One region of the Anaerobacillus sp. 63XJN7_4_ISO-PGPR-S23-413 genome, then DNA from elsewhere that is predicted to be linked to it. Evidence: riboswitches for the same ligand, from Rfam matches in the RefSeq annotation. Region 1 holds a riboswitch; each other region holds the start of a gene.
What was found. A riboswitch is a leader RNA that binds a small molecule or an ion and turns the genes downstream of it on or off. The one in region 1 is predicted to bind S-adenosylmethionine.
Positions count from the first base shown of each region.

Region 1 (6,051 bases):
CTTGCCTATATGGATCTTAAACCGGGAACGCCTATTCAGAATATAGATATTCAATATGTTTTCATCGGATCGTGTACGAATTCACGATTAAGTGATCTGCGCTCAGCTGCTGATATTGTTCGTGGTCGAAAAGTTCATGAAGGTGTGACAGCTCTCGTAGTACCTGGATCTAAATCAGTGAAGGATGCAGCTGAAGCAGAAGGGTTAGATACGATCTTTAAAGAAGCTGGGTTTGAGTGGCGAGAAGCAGGATGTAGCATGTGTCTTGCGATGAATGATGACATTGTTCCACCAGGCGAGCGCTGCGCGTCTACATCTAACCGTAATTTTGAAGGGCGTCAGGGGAATGGCGCTAGAACACATCTTGTCAGCCCAGCTATGGCTGCAGCTGCTGCCATTGAAGGCCGATTTACAGACGCTAGAAAAATAAAACCTCTTGTAGTGTAAAAGGAGTGAGACGTCCTGGAACCGATTAATAAATACAAAGGGATCGTTTATCCCCTTGAGCAGGTTAACGTAGATACAGATCAAATTATTCCGAAGCAGTTTTTAAAGAGAATTGAACGGCAAGGCTTTGGTCAGTTTCTTTTTTACAATTGGCGGTTTGATGATGATGGTCAACCGCGTGAAGATTTTAATTTGAACGAACAACAATACCAGCATGCTTCTATTCTAGTGTCGGGTAAAAACTTTGGGTGTGGTTCATCAAGAGAACATGCTCCATGGGCCCTTCTAGATTATGGGTTTCGAATTGTCATTGCGACAAGCTTTGCTGATATCTTTTATAACAACTGTGTAAAAAACGGTATACTTCCTATCGCTCTTGATCAAGAAACGATCTCGGAGCTTTTTCAAAAAGCAAAGGATGGATACGAACTTAGCGTAGACCTAAGTAAACAGCAAGTAATTGATGGAGAAGGACTAAATGCGTCGTTCGAGATCGATCCTTATTGGAAAGAAATGCTGTTAAATGGATGGGATGAAGTGTCTCGAACTTTATCTCTCGAAGATAAAATTAAATTATATGAAGAAAAACAACTTGTAGGAGAGTGAATGACGTTGGGAATTACCAGGAGAAATATAACGTTCATGTCGTAAAAGCAATGGAGAATTTGCTGGAAGCCGTCCACAGGACCCCGCTTCAGCAGTCGACAACGCTTAATGATTATACAAATAAAGATGTCTTCATGAAGATGGAAAACCTTCAACGAACGGGTTCCTTCAAACTTCGAGGTGCCTATAACAAAGTTGCGTCGCTAACGGATATTGAGGCAGCGCGAGGGATTGTTGCTGCATCGGCTGGAAACCATGCTCAGGGAGTGGCGCTTTCTGCTAGAGAGCGTGGAATTAAAGCTAAGATTTATATGCCCGTCCATACACCGACAAGCAAAATTGATGCGACGCGATCTTATGGAGCAGAGGTTGTTCTTGAAGGAGAATCGTATAACGAAGCGTTTAGTGGAGCGGATCGTGAGCGTGTTGAGAAAGGGGCCACATTCGTTCATGCTTTCGATGATCCTGAAGTAATGGCAGGACAGGGAACGGTTGCACTCGAAATGATGCAACAATGTCCTGACTTAGATACGATTCTCGTACCTGTTGGAGGTGGAGGATTGTTAGCTGGAATGGCGATGGCGATTAAGTCGTTCTTTCCTCACGTGAAAATCATCGGAGTCCAGGCTTCTGAAGCATCTGCGACATGGAATCGATTTAAAGGTACTGGTCCTCTTGTCCTTCAATCTGTCAAATCGATTGCAGACGGTATTTCTGTGAAAGAAGCTGGAAAATTAACTTTTCCAATTATTGAAGAGCTTGTTGATGATATGCTAACCGTGTCAGAAGAAGAAATTGCTGCAGCGATTGTCTTTATGCTTGAGAGACACAAAACGCTTGTAGAAGGTGCGGGTGCTGCATCGATAGCTGCTGTCTTATGCAAGTCAAATCGTTTAGAAGGTAAGAGAATTGGTGTTGTTGTTAGTGGAGGGAATGCGGATCTTGCGAAAATATCCCTTTATAAACAACTTTCTCAACGAGCGAAAACCATCAGGCGAATAAGCTGATGGTTTTCTAATGGGATTCAAAGTATATATTTTAGATTATTCCGACTTTTTGCTCAGTAATTGACACTCATAAAGTACCATGCTAGAATTCATTTAGCACTTAACCACAGTAAAGTAATTACAACTATATATCTCTTATTCAGAGAGGTGGAGGGACTGGCCCTATGAAGCCCGGCAACCGTCAAACGACTCGTTTGAAAAGGTGCCAATTCCTGCAAAGCGACTGCTTTGAGAAATGAGAGGAAGACATCGATTTATCAAATGCCTTTCTGCTCAAAGCAGAAGGGCATTTTTTTACTTTACTATACAAAGTGATAAGCGAATTAGGCTTCTAAGTGCACAGAAATAAAGAACAAAGGCATGGGACTGAAGTCCTTTTTCAGGTAGCTGATCATGCAAATGCATAAAGGATGTGAGACATGTGATTGAGCTTAAAGGCATTAATAAGACCTTCTTTTCGAAATCCGGGAAGGTGGAAGCCGTTAAGGATGTTAACCTTGAAGTCAAAAAAGGCGAAATATTTGGTGTTATTGGCTACAGTGGTGCTGGGAAAAGTACGCTAATTCGAATGCTTAACCTTCTTGAGAGACCTACTGATGGGACAGTCACAGTGGCTGGTAATAATCTATCTTCTCTTAATGGGAAAGATCTTCGTGCAGCAAGACAGGAAATCGGTATGATTTTCCAGCATTTTAATATTCTCTGGTCAAGAACGGTACGTGATAACATCGCCTTTCCTCTTGAAATATCAGGTGTTCCGAAAGAAAAGAGAATGAAGCGTGTTGATGAATTAATTAACCTTGTTGGACTCGAAGGTAGGGAAGGAGCTTATCCTTCACAGCTAAGTGGTGGACAAAAGCAGCGAGTGGGAATTGCGAGAGCACTTGCTAACAATCCAAAGGTTTTGCTTTGTGATGAAGCTACTTCTGCTTTAGATCCTAAAACGACGGATAGCATTCTAGAACTTCTGACTGAAATTAATCAGAAACTTGGCCTAACGATTGTCCTCATCACGCATGAAATGCACGTCATACGCAAAATTTGCCATCGTGTAGCCGTTATGGAGAATGGACGAGTAGTGGAGAATGGTTCTGTCCTTGAAGTTTTCCACCATCCGCAGGAAGAGATTACGAAAGACTTTGTTAATCAGCTAAGCGAGCCTGAAGAAATGAAGGAATCGATTGCACATCTGGCAACGAGTCAGGATGGAGAACTTGTTCAGTTTACTTTTGTGAAAGGAAAAACAGGTTCACCACTTGTGACAGAGTTGATTCGTGAATTTGATGTGGAAGTCAACATTATTCAAGGGAAGATTTCTCATACACAGGATGGTCCTTATGGAAAACTTTCTGTGTTCCTTAAAGGGGAACCAGCTGTGGTAGAAAAGGCCTTGAATTATGTGCAGGCCCAAGGTGTTAAAGCGGAGGTGATTACGAATGACTGAATCGTTATTTCCTAACGTCAGGTGGGAATCTATGTGGGAAGCCACTCTACAAACAGCGTACATGACGGCAATTTCGGTTCTGGCAACGTTTATTCTCGGAATCCTCCTTGGTTTATTGTTGTTTCTAACAGGTAGAGGGAACATATGGGAAAACAAATTTGTGAATAGTATTATTGCCGGAGTCGTGAACTTATTTCGCTCCATACCATTTATCATTTTGATTATCTTGCTGATCCCTCTTTCGGTTTACATTATAGGGACGATGCTAGGTGCTAATGCTGCCCTTCCAGCCCTTATTGCAGGAGCGGCGCCATTTTATGCGAGAATGGTTGAAATTGCTTTACGTGAAGTAGATAAAGGGGTCATTGAAGCTTCTCAGTCAATGGGAGCATCCAATGGTTCGATTATTTTTAAAGTGCTTCTACCAGAAGCAATGCCAGCCCTTATTTCAGGGATTACTGTGACGGCGATAGCTCTTGTAAGCTACACCGCTATGGCTGGTGTTGTAGGCGCAGGGGGTCTCGGAAACCTAGCTTATCTTGAAGGTTTCCAAAGGAATAATCCTGATGTGACACTTGTTGCAACAGTATTGATATTAGTAATTGTTGCGATTCTTCAGGTTTGTGGAGACATTGCAACACGAGTAATAGACAAAAGATAATGAGGAGAAAAGGAGAGATTATGATGAAAAAGTTTTTATCGCTAATCGTAGTTCTTGCTCTTGCAGTGCTTGCTGCGTGTGGGAATAATGGCGGAAGCAGCGAAGGTTCTGGTGACAGTGAAGATTCGAAGAAAATCGTAGTAGGTGCCTCAAACATCCCCCATGCTGAAATTCTTGAAGAAGCTAAGCCGATGTTAGAGGAAAAAGGAATAGAGCTTGAAATTAAAACATTCCAGGATTATATTCTACCTAATAAGACGCTTGCAAATGGTGAATTAGATGCAAACTATTTCCAAACAATTCCTTATATGGACTTGCAAATGGAAGAAAACGATAATTATGACTTCGTGAATGCTGGAGGCATTCATATCGAGCCAATCGGTGTTTACTCTCAGGATTACAAGAGCTTAGATGAGCTTCCTGATGGTGCTCAGATCATAATGAGTAACTCTGTTTCTGACCATGGACGTATGCTCTCATTACTTGAAGCACAGGGTCTTATCACATTAAAAGAAGGCGTAAAGGCTTCAGATGCAACGGTTGAAGATATTGCTGAAAACCCTAAGAATATTGATTTCAAAACAGATGTTGAGGCTTCACTGCTTCCGCAGATTTACCAGCAAGGTGAAGGTGATGCAGTGATGATCAATACAAACTATGCGATTGATGCAGGGCTTAATCCTCAAGAAGATGCCATCGCACTTGAAGATTCAGACTCACCATATGTGAATGTGATTACAGTAAACAAAGGTGACGAAGACAATGAAGCGATCAAGGCGTTAGTAGAAGTTCTTCATTCTGATGAAATTCAGAGTTTTATTGAAGAAGAATACGATGGCGCTGTTGTACCAGTAGACGAATAAGAAAGAAAAAAAGGTTCTCCGCCAAAACGACGGAGGACCTTTTTTTAATTATTTTAATGTTGGAAAACTGGCTTCATCGCTTCTTTTAACGTTTTTGCAGAATGGTGCAATTGGTCTAGCTCGGTTTGATCAAGGTCAAGTTCAATAATTTCACGAATGCCGTTGTTATTTACAATCGCGGGTACGCCAATATACAAATCATCTAAACCATATTCGCCTTCAAGTAACGTAGAGATGGTAAGAATAGAGTTTTCATTTCGAATAATTGCTCTTGTTAACCGTACGAGGCCCATTGCGATACCGTAGTATGTTGCTCCCTTACGATTAATGATATGATAAGCCGCATCGCGAACATTGACGAAAAGCGCATCAAGATCTTCTTTAGCCTCTGGTTTATCTTTAATAAGAGACATGATTGGTCGACTACCGATTGTAGCATGACTCCAGACAGGAAGTTCAGTATCACCATGTTCCCCGAGAATATAGCCATGTACATTTCTAGAATCTACATTAAAATAGTCGCTCAGTAAATAACGGAATCGAGCCGTATCGAGAATCGTACCTGAGCCGATAACCCGTTCTTTAGGCAAGCCTGAGAACTTCCAAGTCGCATAAGTAAGCACATCTACAGGATTCGTTGCAACGATAAAAATACCATCAAATCCACTTTCCATAACGCTTGAAACGATTGTTTTAAAGATCGCAGTGTTTTTATCAATAAGGTCTAAGCGTGTTTCACCTGGTGCCTGATTTGCGCCCGCTGCGATCACGACAATATCTGCGCCTTTGCAATCGGGATAGTCGCCAGCCCAAATTTTCATTGGAGCGCCAAAAGGAAGGCCGTGATTTAAGTCTCTTGCTTCCCCTTCGGCTTTTTCTTTATTTACGTCGATTAGTACAAGTTCGTTTACTAGTTCTTGATTCAATAACGAGAAGGCATAGCTTGTCCCTACAAATCCAGTGCCAATTAATGCTACGCGCGTTGTTTTTCCTTCATACATCATCTTCACCTCTGCTAGTAGA
Region 1 covers NZ_CM149688.1:3,344,015-3,350,065, reverse strand. Annotated here, with positions in the region: gene leuC (3-isopropylmalate dehydratase large subunit) at 1-447, shown strand, start outside; gene leuD (3-isopropylmalate dehydratase small subunit) at 463-1,053, shown strand; gene ilvA (threonine ammonia-lyase) at 1,050-2,060, shown strand; SAM riboswitch class I at 2,193-2,302, shown strand; gene AC0VYO_RS17535 (methionine ABC transporter ATP-binding protein) at 2,482-3,504, shown strand; gene AC0VYO_RS17530 (methionine ABC transporter permease) at 3,497-4,165, shown strand; gene AC0VYO_RS17525 (MetQ/NlpA family ABC transporter substrate-binding protein) at 4,189-5,028, shown strand; gene AC0VYO_RS17520 (L-lactate dehydrogenase) at 5,082-6,032, opposite strand.

Region 2 (6,051 bases), 780 kb from region 1:
ATTAGAAAACTTCCCAACTGAGAAGTTTCGTATGATGCAGGATATTATGCTTACAGCTCCTTTCATAGCAACAAAGCATGTATTTCCAATCATGAAGAAACAAGGATTTGGGCGAATTATTAACATGGCATCTATCAATGGTGTCATCGGTTTCGCAGGGAAAGCGGCTTACAATAGTGCCAAGCATGGGGTCATCGGCCTTACAAAAGTTTCTGCACTTGAAGGTGCGGAACACGGTATTACAGTAAATGCCATGGCACCAGGATATGTTGATACACCACTCGTAAGAGGACAGATGGAAGATCTAGCGAAAGAACGCGGAGTAGAGCTAGAAAAGGTACTAGAAGAAGTAATCTATCCACTTGTACCACAAAGAAGACTTCTTGAAGTGAAAGAGATAGCTGATTACTCAATGTTTATCGCAAGTGATGCAGCGAAGAGCATTACAGGTCAAGCCCTACTAATTGATGGTGGCTATACAGCTCAGTAAATTTAGATTTTACTAAAAAAATATTAAAGCAGCGCTTTCTAATGAGAAGCGCTGCTTTTTTATTGATCGCTAAAGGCTATTTGAAGACCAATTAAAGCAAGCAATAAAGCTTTTGCAAGATTGAATTTTCTAGCTAGGGCATGATTTTCTACGACATAGAATGCGATTTTTCCTGCAAAAAAGCTTATTGCACTAAAGATAAGAAAGGCTTGTAGAATGAAAACCCCTTCTAAAATTAACATTTGAAGAGCGGGTGAATTCGCCTGCTGGTTTACAAACTGTGGAAGAAGGGCGAGAAAGAATATGGAGACTTTTGGATTTAAAATATTCATAACAATCCCTTTTCGATATAAAGAAAAATAAGGTCTGCTAGGTTGACTTAGGGGTTTAGCTGCGGATCCGCTATCTTTAAAAGCTTCATATGCCATGAAAAGTAAGTAAGCTGCCCCGCGGTAACAATCGAAAAGGCGAGAGAGGATTGATAAAGGACGGCAGAAATTCCTAAGGTAGCAGCAATATGTACAAGTAGTCCTGAAGAGAGGCCAAGAAAACCATATCCTCGTGAAGTGATCCGTCAATTCGTCTCTCGATTTCAATTAGATGGTAGCGGGACATTGGCCGGAAAAGACCAATAACTTGACAGGTTTCTCATTAATGATATAATTCTGACATCTTTTAGTGTTGTTGGAGGAATAGTTCCATGGAACCCATTTTACTTGATATACCAAATAAATTTAGCACTGACCGTTTACATATACGTTCTCCACTACCTGGGGGTGGTGCTTCGGTTCATCAATCAATTGATGCCTCGTTAGAAGAGCTTAAACCCTGGATGCCTTTCGCACATATAGATCAAACGGAAGAAGATGTTGAAGCGAATATCCGCGAATCTCACGTAGCGTTTTTAAAGCGGGAGGATCTTCGACTATTACTCTTCCATAAACAGACGGGTGATTTTATCGGTTCCTCAGGGTTACATCGAATAGATTGGAACGTTCGTAAATTTGAAATCGGTTATTGGATTGATTCTAGATACGCTGGTCAAGGCTATATGTCTGAAGCGGTCCAAGGCATTGTAGATTACGCCTTTTCAGAGCTAAACGCTAGAAGGCTAGAAATTCGTTGTAATGCGACAAATTGGCGAAGTCGGCGAATTGCCGAGAAACAATCGTTTCAACTTGAGGCTATTTTACGAAACGACCATGTCTCAATTGATGGCAGTAAACTAACTGATACATGCGTCTATGCTTTAACAAAAAAATAAATTTGGTAAGAATATGCATCTTACTTATGGGAGGAATAAGGTTCTTGCATCAAGAATAAACGAGTAATGAATGATTTTGATGATGGAGGGAAACTATGTGATCGAACGAGCGACGATAGAAGAAAGAGATTTTATTTTGTCGAATTCCATTCAATCTGTTAATGAAGGAACGACAAATCCTGGTATCGTAAAAGAAGAGAAAGCACTTGAAATTGTATCATCCATTCTTGATCGAGGTGGTTACCACCTCATTTATCGCGACGAAGGGGAAATTGCTGGCTGGGTATTACTTGGAGAAAACACGGATTATTTTACAGAAAGCAAGCATGGGTTCATTTATGATGTATTTGTTTTTCCAAAGTTTCGTGGGAAAGGGTATTCTAAGCAGCTCGTTCAAGCGAGTATTGAAAACTTCAAAGAACAGGGATATGAGGAAATTCGTTTGAATGTGTATTCCTCTAACTTCGCGAAATACATTTATAAAGACATTGGATTTCGAGAACTTCAAACGATCATGGTTTATAAATAGTTGTCCAGCTTCTTTTCATTTATTAAAAGAATGTGAAAAACAACTCATAATCAATCATCATGCCCTTGGAACTTGCTACACTATTTTTGCAGGGACTTCCCCGGTTCCTGCCCCCCTTAAAATATAAAGTGTGAGCCCCATGCATTTCCCAGCATGGGGCTTTTCCTTTTCAATCACACAGAAATGAGGGAGAGTATTGGTATATCAATTTAAGTTAATAAGTCAAGAAGAAGTCGAGCGAATTATCTCGTGGAACTATGATGGGCTATACTCATTTTATAATATGGACGAGGATCTTGAAGATCTAAAAGAGTTCCGGGAAGATGCAGCCAGCAATGAAAATTATTGGAGCGTCTACCATAGGGATCATCTTATTGGTTTTTTTAGTTTTCATGTGCATGAAGACAACCATATAGAAATTGGCCTAGGAATGTGTCCCGATAATGTTGGAAAAGGAGAAGGCTTTTCTTTTTTAGAGGCTGGCCTTCAAAAAGCAGTTGAATTGTATCGTCCAACTTCCTTTGGAATGGCAGTAGCTGAATTTAATAAACGAGCCATAAAAGTGTATCAAAGGGCTGGATTTCAAATCACTCATCTGTTTATGCAACAAACCAATGGGGGAGAATTTCAATTTGTTGAAATGAAGAAAAACCTCGTTTAAAACAATAATTGCAAAATACTAAATAGACCGATAGAATGAATCAAAATTAGATTTTTAATTTCCTTATTGAGAGAGGCGGAGGGACTGGCCCTTTGATGCCCGGCAACCTGATAGACAAGGTGCCAAATCCAGCAGAGTCTATGCTCTGAGAGATAAGGAAGAGCTCTGAAGCGAACTCTTCCTTATTAGTTAGGAAGAGTTTTTTTAGACGATTCAATAAATGAGAGACGGGTTGTGAAGAATTTGAAAAAAGCTGACCGTATTCGCAAAATGAAAGTTCCAGATGCAAGTGAAAAGTATGGTGATCGTCTGCCACCGGGGCAAGTACTTACAGAAAGGTTCCCTATTCTACATGAAGGTGATGTACCTGTGTATGAGATGTCGACATGGAACCTAAGTGTATTTGGAGAAATTGATAAGGAAGTGATCATTTCCTATAGCGACATACTTGCCTTACCACAGAAGAAAGTAAAGTGTGATATTCACTGTGTCACAAGGTGGTCTAGGTTTGATAATACTTTTGAAGGGGTTTTGATTAAGGATTTTATGAACGCATATGGGATAGTACCGAAAACGAACCATGTTATGCTACATGGTGACTATAACTATACAACGAATATTCACCTCACTGACTTAATGAGAGATAATGTTATTCTTGCCCACTCAGTCGATGGAGAGAAATTAACGGCAAAACACGGATGGCCTCTCAGGTTAGTTGTACCGCATCTTTACTTCTGGAAAAGTATTAAATGGATCAGAGGTATAGAATTTATCAATGAAGACAAACCTGGTTTTTGGGAACAAAACGGATTTCATAACCATGCCGATCCATTTAAAGAAGAAAGGTTTTCTGGAGAGGATTTGGGACTACCGGAAGATGAATGGGAGAAAAAAGAGTTTGATTAATTTTTCTTGAAAAAGCGGGCGTGATTAACACATATAGAATTGATTGAGGAAAAGGTAGTTTATTATCACATTCTAAATATCATCATATCTATAAAAAAATAGTTTAAACTTGAAAGTCAGCAGAACCTTAGTATGTGTGGGTTTTGCTGACTTTTTATTCTCTGGTAATTAAAAAAGAGAAGAATTTTAAAAAAGAATGATCTAAATGGATCTTCCCTCCGTTAGCTAAGTGTAAATCGAAATTAAGGGGAGTGGATTTGAAAATGAATACGAACAAGAATATGAAAAAGAAAGTGATCGATTGGAAAAAGGGACTATTAATTGTTCCGCTTAGCTTTTCACTTTTAATACCAACTGCTGGAGCATTTGCCTCTGACCACGACCAGCAAATGGACAAGCCTACAGTAGAAACACCAGGTGCTGATCTTCGTGCTGATCTTGGCCATTTACTAAGTGAGCATGCTTATCTTGCAGTAGAAACAATGAGAAAAGGAGCTGAAGGTTCTGCAGATTTTGAAGCTTCTGCTGGTGCCTTAAGTGAAAACACGGAAGACCTTACAGCTGCGATTACATCCGTTTATGGTGAAGAAGCAGGAGCTGAATTTAATGAAATTTGGAGCAATCATATCGGTTTCTTCGTTGACTATGTGAAAGCAACAGGTAATGAAGATGAAGATGCAAAACAAAAAGCTTTAGATAGCTTAGATGGTTATAAAGAAGATTTCTCTAATTTCTTGGAAAATGCAACAGGAGAACGACTTCAAGCTGAAACATTGTCTGAAGGACTTCAAGCTCACATTAATCAGTTGATTGGTTCATTTGATAGCTATGTAGCAGGTGATTATGAGATGGCTTACGAGAAAGAACGTGAAGCGATTGCTCACATGCAAATGGTGGCTAAAGGATTCTCTGGTGCCATTACTGATCAGTTCCCAGACAAGTTCGAGAACACAAAAGCCGTAACACCAGCATCTGATCTTCGTGCAACATTAGGTCATTTATTATCTGAACATGCTGGTCTTGCAATGATGACAATGCAGAACGGAATCGACGGATCAGAAGACTTTGATGCATCTGCAGCTGCACTAAGCGAGAATACGGATGATCTAGCTGCTGCGATAACTTCTGTATATGGTGAAGAAGCAGGAAATCAATTTAAAGAAATGTGGTCTGGACATATCGGTAACTTTGTAGAATATGTTCAAGCGACAGGAGCTGAAGATGAAGCTGCTCAAGAAAAAGCACTAAAAGCGCTGGAAGACTATCGTGCAGACTTCTCAAGTTTTCTTGAAACAGCAACTGAAGGTAGATTAGAAGCGGGACCATTATCTGAAGGTTTACAAATGCATGTGAATCAATTAATATCTGCGTTTGATAGCTACACTACGGAAGACTACGATGCAGCTTATGATTCGGTTCGTGAAGCTTATGCTCATATGTATAAGCCGGCAAAGGGACTTTCTGGTGCTTTCGTAAACCAATTCCCGGACAAATTCGCTATGGAAGCTATGCCAACTGGTATGCCTAAAACAGGTATGGGTGGTACAGCTGAACAGCAAATGCCAATCGAATGGATTGTTGCAGCCATTCTTGCAACTATGGCTGCAAGTGGCGTAATTGTTCGTAGAAAAATGCAGAAAAGCTAAGGGAATAGATGATAGGGTAGCCTAACATACCCGCTAGAAAAGCAATAGCCAAAGTGGCTATTGCTTTTCTTCGTGAAAAGGACAATGAACTTGTCGTACTTACGCTATAGGAAATGGTTTTAATAAAGTTTGAGATGTAAGGAGCGTTACAGCATCATGTTTATAAAAAAGGTATACTGATAATGGGAAAATAGATGATGCCTGACTATGAAACACAATCAAGTTCGTCAAATATGTCTTTCAGTTGCTAGGATAGTTTATATGAGGGGGAAATTAGATGAAGCGAAAGTTTACATTTATTTTCGCAACGCTACTTTTTATTGTTGCATGTGGGAATAGTGAAACCAATGAAACTGGTAAAACAGAGGTGTTATCAAAGGAGTGGGATGAAATCGTATCCTCTTCTAATGGAACAGAGGTAAATCTCTTTATGTGGGGAGGAGATGAAGGCATTAATCAGTACATTGATGAATGGGCAGCACCAAGATTAAAAGAGGAGTATGATATTACGCTTAATCGTCAGCCGATGAATACCGAAGAATTTATGCAAAAACT
Region 2 covers NZ_CM149688.1:2,566,648-2,572,698, reverse strand. Annotated here, with positions in the region: gene AC0VYO_RS13630 (3-hydroxybutyrate dehydrogenase) at 1-490, shown strand, start outside; gene AC0VYO_RS13625 (LysE family translocator) at 550-1,068, opposite strand; gene AC0VYO_RS13620 (GNAT family N-acetyltransferase) at 1,191-1,754, shown strand; gene AC0VYO_RS13615 (GNAT family N-acetyltransferase) at 1,852-2,283, shown strand; gene AC0VYO_RS13610 (GNAT family N-acetyltransferase) at 2,480-2,944, shown strand; SAM riboswitch class I at 3,005-3,103, shown strand; gene AC0VYO_RS13605 (sulfite oxidase-like oxidoreductase) at 3,188-3,850, shown strand; gene AC0VYO_RS13600 (copper amine oxidase) at 4,147-5,496, shown strand; gene AC0VYO_RS13595 (ABC transporter substrate-binding protein) at 5,774-6,051, shown strand, end outside.
Region 2: linked by a shared signal. The riboswitch ahead of AC0VYO_RS13605 (sulfite oxidase-like oxidoreductase) and the one ahead of AC0VYO_RS17535 (methionine ABC transporter ATP-binding protein) in region 1 are both predicted to bind S-adenosylmethionine.

Region 3 (6,051 bases), 1.6 Mb from region 1:
ATACCCGATTTTCTTCGCTCTTCTGGTACAAGACAAATCCCGGCTTTAATCGCGTCAGCTGGAGAGCGAAAGCGGTATGTTTGGTTGTTAATGTGAACACATCCTCTTGTATGCTTTGTTGCTCCAAAGAGGGTTAATGCAGTTTCCGATTTTCCTGCACCTACAAGTCCTGCGACACCAATGATTTCTCCATGATTCAATAAGAAATTCACTGTTTTTCCAGTTTCGGGTATAAAGAGATTCTCAGCCCGCATTAAAGCATGACTCGTGCTCTTTGTTTGACGGGGTTCTTTTTTTCTAAGGGTTGATCCAACCATACTGGAAATGATCTCATCCGCTGAAACAGTTTTTGTTTCAGCGGAAAGATGAACTTTGCCGTCTCGTAAAATCGTAAAACGGTCGCTTATTTCTTCTATTTCTGGCATGCGGTGAGAAATGTAAATCATCCCCACGCCTTTCTTCTTCAGTTTGTTAATAAGATGAAATAATAGCTTTGTTTCCTCTACACTAAGTGGAGCAGTTGGTTCATCCAGGATCAAATATTGCGTCTCCTGTGCCATTGCTCGAGCAATTAAGATCATTTGTTTCTCTGACAGCGAGCATTCGCAAGCCAGTTTATCAGGTGTTAAAGTAATACCGAGAGAGTTAAGTAAATCTCTTGTTCGTTGCCGTTCTTTGTTAGAAGAATAGCGTTTGAAAGGAGATTTATTCATTGAGTCAGCCCAAATATTTTCAGAAACGGATAGGGTAGGAAACAAAGCCGTATCGACTTCTTGTACAACCATTCCGATGCCAGCTTTTTTTGCATCGGAAGGTGTATGAATCGGTAGAGGTTCTCCGTTAAGTAAAATAGAACCGCTGTCTCGTTCATAGTCTCCACAAACCATTTTCATAAGCGTGCTTTTACCAGCTCCATTCGTACCGAGCAGGGCGTGCACTTCGCCTGAACGAATCGTTAGGGAGACGTTTTTTAATACAGGGATATTTCCGAATGATTTAGAAATGTTTTGAATGTATAACTCACTCATTTGCTATCATCCTGTTGCGTTAATTTCTCCATCCACGGAGAAATAGCTGCGTCAGAAGAGCCCCAGTCATCGACGTAATTGCCTAATTCACTCATTGAAATGGTTTCGTCTGGTAAATCAGATTGTTTTACTAGATGCGGATCAAGTGAGAAAATCTCAGGCGTTTCTTTTCCAGCAATTTTCTGATAAGCAAAACGTACTTGAACACGTCCTACTTCCGCCGGATCAGTAGCGGCAGATGAAAGCCATGGGCTATTATCCTTTTGCATCATTTGGAGATCTTCGTCACTCATGTCGATGCCATAAACTTTGATTTCTTCTCGACCAGCTTGCTCAATGGCACGAGTAGCGCCTTTCGCAAATTCATCCCATGGGGCAAATACAGCATCAATATCTCCTTTGTTTGGATATTGCTTTAGAATAGTTTCCATTTGGGTTTGGGTATCAAGAGCTGTATTAGCACTCGCGGTCCCGAACTTAGCGATTTCATTGATTTCTGGATAGCGCTCCTGGAAGGCCTCATAAATCGCATTTCGTCGCTCCATGGGCGCAAATCCTCCTACCCACACATAGACAATATTTCCTTCACCATTTAAATCTTGAGCAAGCGTTTTTAATGTATTCCATGCAAGACTATAATCATCTTGATCAATAACTGTTACACCTGGCACGTTAATATCGCTATCAAACACAACGACAGGTATGCCTTTATCAACGGCTTTTTTCACTCCAGCTTCGAGTGCATCTGCTCGGCCATGATCAATTAAGATCGCATCGACTTTTTGGTTGATGGCTGTATCAAGGTGTGTAGCCATTTTGGAAAGGTCATTATCAGCATTATAAACTTGAACGCTTCCGCCAAATTTTTCAACCTGATCTTCAACTCCTTTTACGTACTGGGAAGAAAATGTACCGAGGGATGCTTGCATAATCGCTGCTATTTTGATAGGTTTTTGAACTTCTTTTGGAATGTCTGAAGAAACTTTAGACGTTTCTTCACCCGTGTTCGCAGTTGCCTCACTTGATTCCGTATTGCTTGCTTCTGGTGCACTTACGGCATCTTGCTCACTCGTACAAGCTGCAAGCACGACGAGAAGAAGAATGGATAAAATAAGTCCTAAGCGTTTCATGAATGTACCTCCGTGTTTTTAGCGTGTGGGAAAGCAAGATGAGCAAGGTTTTCAGCATACGGTGTTCGAACGATACCGTGCTCCGTAATGATTCCGTTAAGTAATTCATTTGGCGTCACATCAAAAGCAGGATTAAATACACCAATGTTTTCAGCTGCAACACGTTCACCTTTATAGTGCGTGACTTCTTTCGGGTCTCGCTCCTCAATCGGAATCGCTTCTCCGTCAGGGATCGAGTAGTCAATTGTTGAGATGGGTGCAGCAACATAAAAAGGAACGTTGTATGCTTTTGCGATATGGGCAAGGCCGAGCGTACCAATCTTATTAGCTGTATCACCATTTGCAGCAATCCGATCAGCACCAACAATTACTGCAGCGATTTTCTTTGTTTTTAATACGTGAGCTACCATACTGTCTGTAATAAGCGTAACGTCAATACCAGCACGCTCAAGCTCCCATGCGGTTAATCGAGCACCCTGTAGAACTGGTCTGGTTTCCGTCGCAATTGCAGAGATGGAGAGACCGTTTTCCTTTGCCAGATGGAGAGGCGCAAGAGCAGTCCCGTATTTTGCTGTTGCGATCCCACCTGCATTGCAGTGTGTGAGGATGGTATCCCCATCATTTAATAGCTTCAGACCATGTTCTCCAATACGCTGACAGACAAGTTCATCCTCTTTATGGATAGTAAGTGCTTCGTGCAGAATCGCTTCTTTCATTTTTTGAACTGTTGGTAAGGAAAAGCTAGCTCGGATGATGCGATCGATCGCCCAAGAGAGATTAACTGCAGTGGGACGAGAGGAGGCAAGATATTTTCCTTGGTTGACTAGCGCTGTCTTGAACGCTGTTGCTTCGTTTGTTTGAACATGCTGACTCCAAAGAACAAGACCATACGCTGCGGCGATTCCAATGGCTGGTGCTCCGCGGACGACAAGGGCAGAAATGCTATTCCAGACATCCTCGATTGCCGTTTGCTTAAGGTAGATCTCTTGTTGTGGAAGATGCCGTTGATCGAGGAGCAAGAGATGATCACCTTTCCACTGGAGTGATGAGATAACAGTCATTTAAATGACCTCCTTGATTGCTTTAATGTATTGTTCAATCGAAGTGATGCTTTTTCGGTCTAAAATAAGTTTTTTTCCAAGGGTAAGCGCCTTTTTTTCCACAGCGAGTTTTACTCTTGGATCACTGATCGTCTCGATCTCTTCTACATGAGCAAGTCCAATCGTTCTTCGGATGATTTTACAGCCGGAAAATCCAATGCTATCGACAAAAATAGATTGTAGAAGAGCGTCTAGGTATCCTCTCGAATAACGATTATCTTCTGAGAGATGGTCGTCCCATAATGATCGGAAAGTAGATTCAAATACGTTCCAAACCTCGGTAGTGACGCCAAATAAATAAGCGAGGTATCCTTCTTTCTCTTCTTCTGATCTATGGGCCTCCTGCGACAGGATACTAAGCGCAATATTGGCGATAAAAGCACCGACATCAAAACCAGCTGGCCCATAGAAAGCAAATTCTGGATCGATTATTTTGGTTGAGCTTTCCGTAACAAACAGGCTACCTGTATGTAAGTCCCCATGTATCAAAGCTTCTCCTTTTGTTAAAAAAGAGTGTTTGAGGGAGGCCACTTCAGTGAGGAAATCGTCATCTTCCCACAGCGATTCAACATCTGCTCGAAGCTCTTCTGTAAAGGCATTGCTTTCGGCATTGTAGAAAGGATCTGAAAATACGAGGGTTTCTGTTATGCCACATAAGTCTGGATTACTAAACCGTTTGGCAAGCTCTTTCTTATTTGCCGAACCAAGACCGTAGTCAGAAGTGAAAAAGAGCGTATGAGCGAGGTAGGTACCGACGTTTCTTGCAAGTTCAGGATATATACGTCCTTCAATAAGTCCTTTGCGTAAAATAGTGTGCGTTGATAAATCTTCCATAACCGTTGCGGCTTTTTCAGAGTCATGCAAATAAACGATTGGAGAAAAGTCAGGAACGAGCGAGTGAGCTTGCTTGAGCGCCTCGCTTTCAATTCTGGACCGATCAAGTGTAAGCGGCCAGGATTCGCCAACTACTTTGGCATAAGGCAAGGCTTGTTTGACGATCCAGGATTGTCCTGTTTTCTTGTGTTGAACATGAAAGACATAATTTAAATTGCCATCGCCAATTTCCTTTACATGAACAGGAGCGGTGCGATCCAAAAGCTCGTGATGCTCTAAAAATTGCACAACTGTTTCGCTTGTAAACGGTGTGTACCCTGAAGTGATCTGAATACCCATGTAAAATTCCCCTTTCAACTATTTATGGTTGTTGTATTGCATGAAGATCGGAATTTCGGCATAAAAAAAGCCTCTTTCCGAAGAAAGAGGCTTGAAGACAGAGATACTTCACACCTCTTATCTTCCAGAATGAATATCATCCTGTTGGAAGTAGCACCGTGCCATTTAAGTCATCGATTCATCTGGACTTTAAAATAGGTCGGTTGCTGGGCGTCATAGGGCCAAATCCCTCAGCCTGCTCTTGATAAGAGAAAGTTTATGAAATTATTTTACAATTTTTTCGCTTGAAATGTATGTTACATAGAAAGGAACATGTTTGTCAATAATATTTTGAATATTATTTATAAATATCTGGACGTCGATCTTCAAAGATAGGAATGCGACTCCGGATTGATGACATTTCCTCTTCGTCAATAGAACCTGTTAAAATAACTTCTTCTTCTCCTGCTTCTGCGATAATTGTTCCCCACGGATCAATTATCAATGAGTGTCCTCCAAACGTATTATCAGGATCTGCCCCGACACGATTACAAGCAATCACGTAGCACTGATTTTCAATCGCGCGACTGATAAGTAATGCTCGCCAATGATCGGTGCGTTGCTTTGGCCATTCTGCTGGTACGAACAATACTTGGGCACCTTCAACTGCATGAAGGCGAAGCCACTCAGGAAAGCGAATATCATAACAAATGAACCCGGCACATGGGAGTTCTTCAAGTGTAAAATGACTTTTTTCATTTCCAGAAACGAGGAATTTCTCTTCATTCATTAAACGAAACAGGTGCGCTTTGCTATACTCATGAACGAGCTGCCCATCTCGATTGAACACAAGCATGGTGTTCGTTACTTCGCCGTTATGATGCTTAGCGATGGAGCCCCCGACAATATTTACGTCGTTTTTTTTGGCGAGGCGAGATAGAAAAGCAATCGACTTTTCTGCATCAGTATCTCCAATTTCATCAAGACGAGATAAATCATAACCTGTGGACCACAATTCTGGTAAAACGATAATATCTAGTTTGTCACTCACCGCCTTAGAAACAAGCTCTTCAACTTTAGAGAAATTCTTTTCTGGATTGCCAAAAGCAATATCAAATTGCAACAGGGCAAGGTTTTTCATTGATTTGTCCTCCTTACATGTTTAGAAATTGACCTTTACATGGTTGTGTATCCAAGATAACATAACTTATTAGAATTTCTCGAAAATTTTAACAGGATGTGATTCCATTTGAAACAATTTCAAACTTCAGATGCACTTAAACGTTTACCAGAACAATTTTTTGCGAAGCTTGCTGGAAAAGTGAACCGTTATGTAGAGGCGGGATATGACATTATTAACCTTGGCCAAGGAAATCCTGACCAGCCGACGCCTGCACATATTATCGAGTCTTTGCAGCAGGCAGCTGAAAACCCTGCATACCACAAGTATCCGCCATTTAGGGGGCAGCCTTTTCTGAAACAAGCCGCGGCTGAATTCTATAAGCGAGAGTTTGGTGTTGAGCTTGATCCGGAGAAAGAGGTAGCCGTCCTCTTTGGTGGAAAAGCTGGCCTTGTAGAAGTCAGTCAATGTTTGTTAAATAAAAGTGACGTGGCGCTCGTGCCAGATCCTGGCTATCCTGA
Region 3 covers NZ_CM149688.1:690,131-696,181, forward strand. Annotated here, with positions in the region: gene AC0VYO_RS03820 (sugar ABC transporter ATP-binding protein) at 1-1,028, opposite strand, end outside; gene AC0VYO_RS03825 (sugar ABC transporter substrate-binding protein) at 1,025-2,158, opposite strand; gene mtnA (S-methyl-5-thioribose-1-phosphate isomerase) at 2,155-3,219, opposite strand; gene mtnK (S-methyl-5-thioribose kinase) at 3,220-4,431, opposite strand; SAM riboswitch class I at 4,546-4,682, opposite strand; gene AC0VYO_RS03840 (carbon-nitrogen family hydrolase) at 4,769-5,551, opposite strand; gene AC0VYO_RS03845 (aminotransferase class I/II-fold pyridoxal phosphate-dependent enzyme) at 5,660-6,051, shown strand, end outside.
Region 3: linked by a shared signal. The riboswitch ahead of mtnK (S-methyl-5-thioribose kinase) and the one ahead of AC0VYO_RS17535 (methionine ABC transporter ATP-binding protein) in region 1 are both predicted to bind S-adenosylmethionine.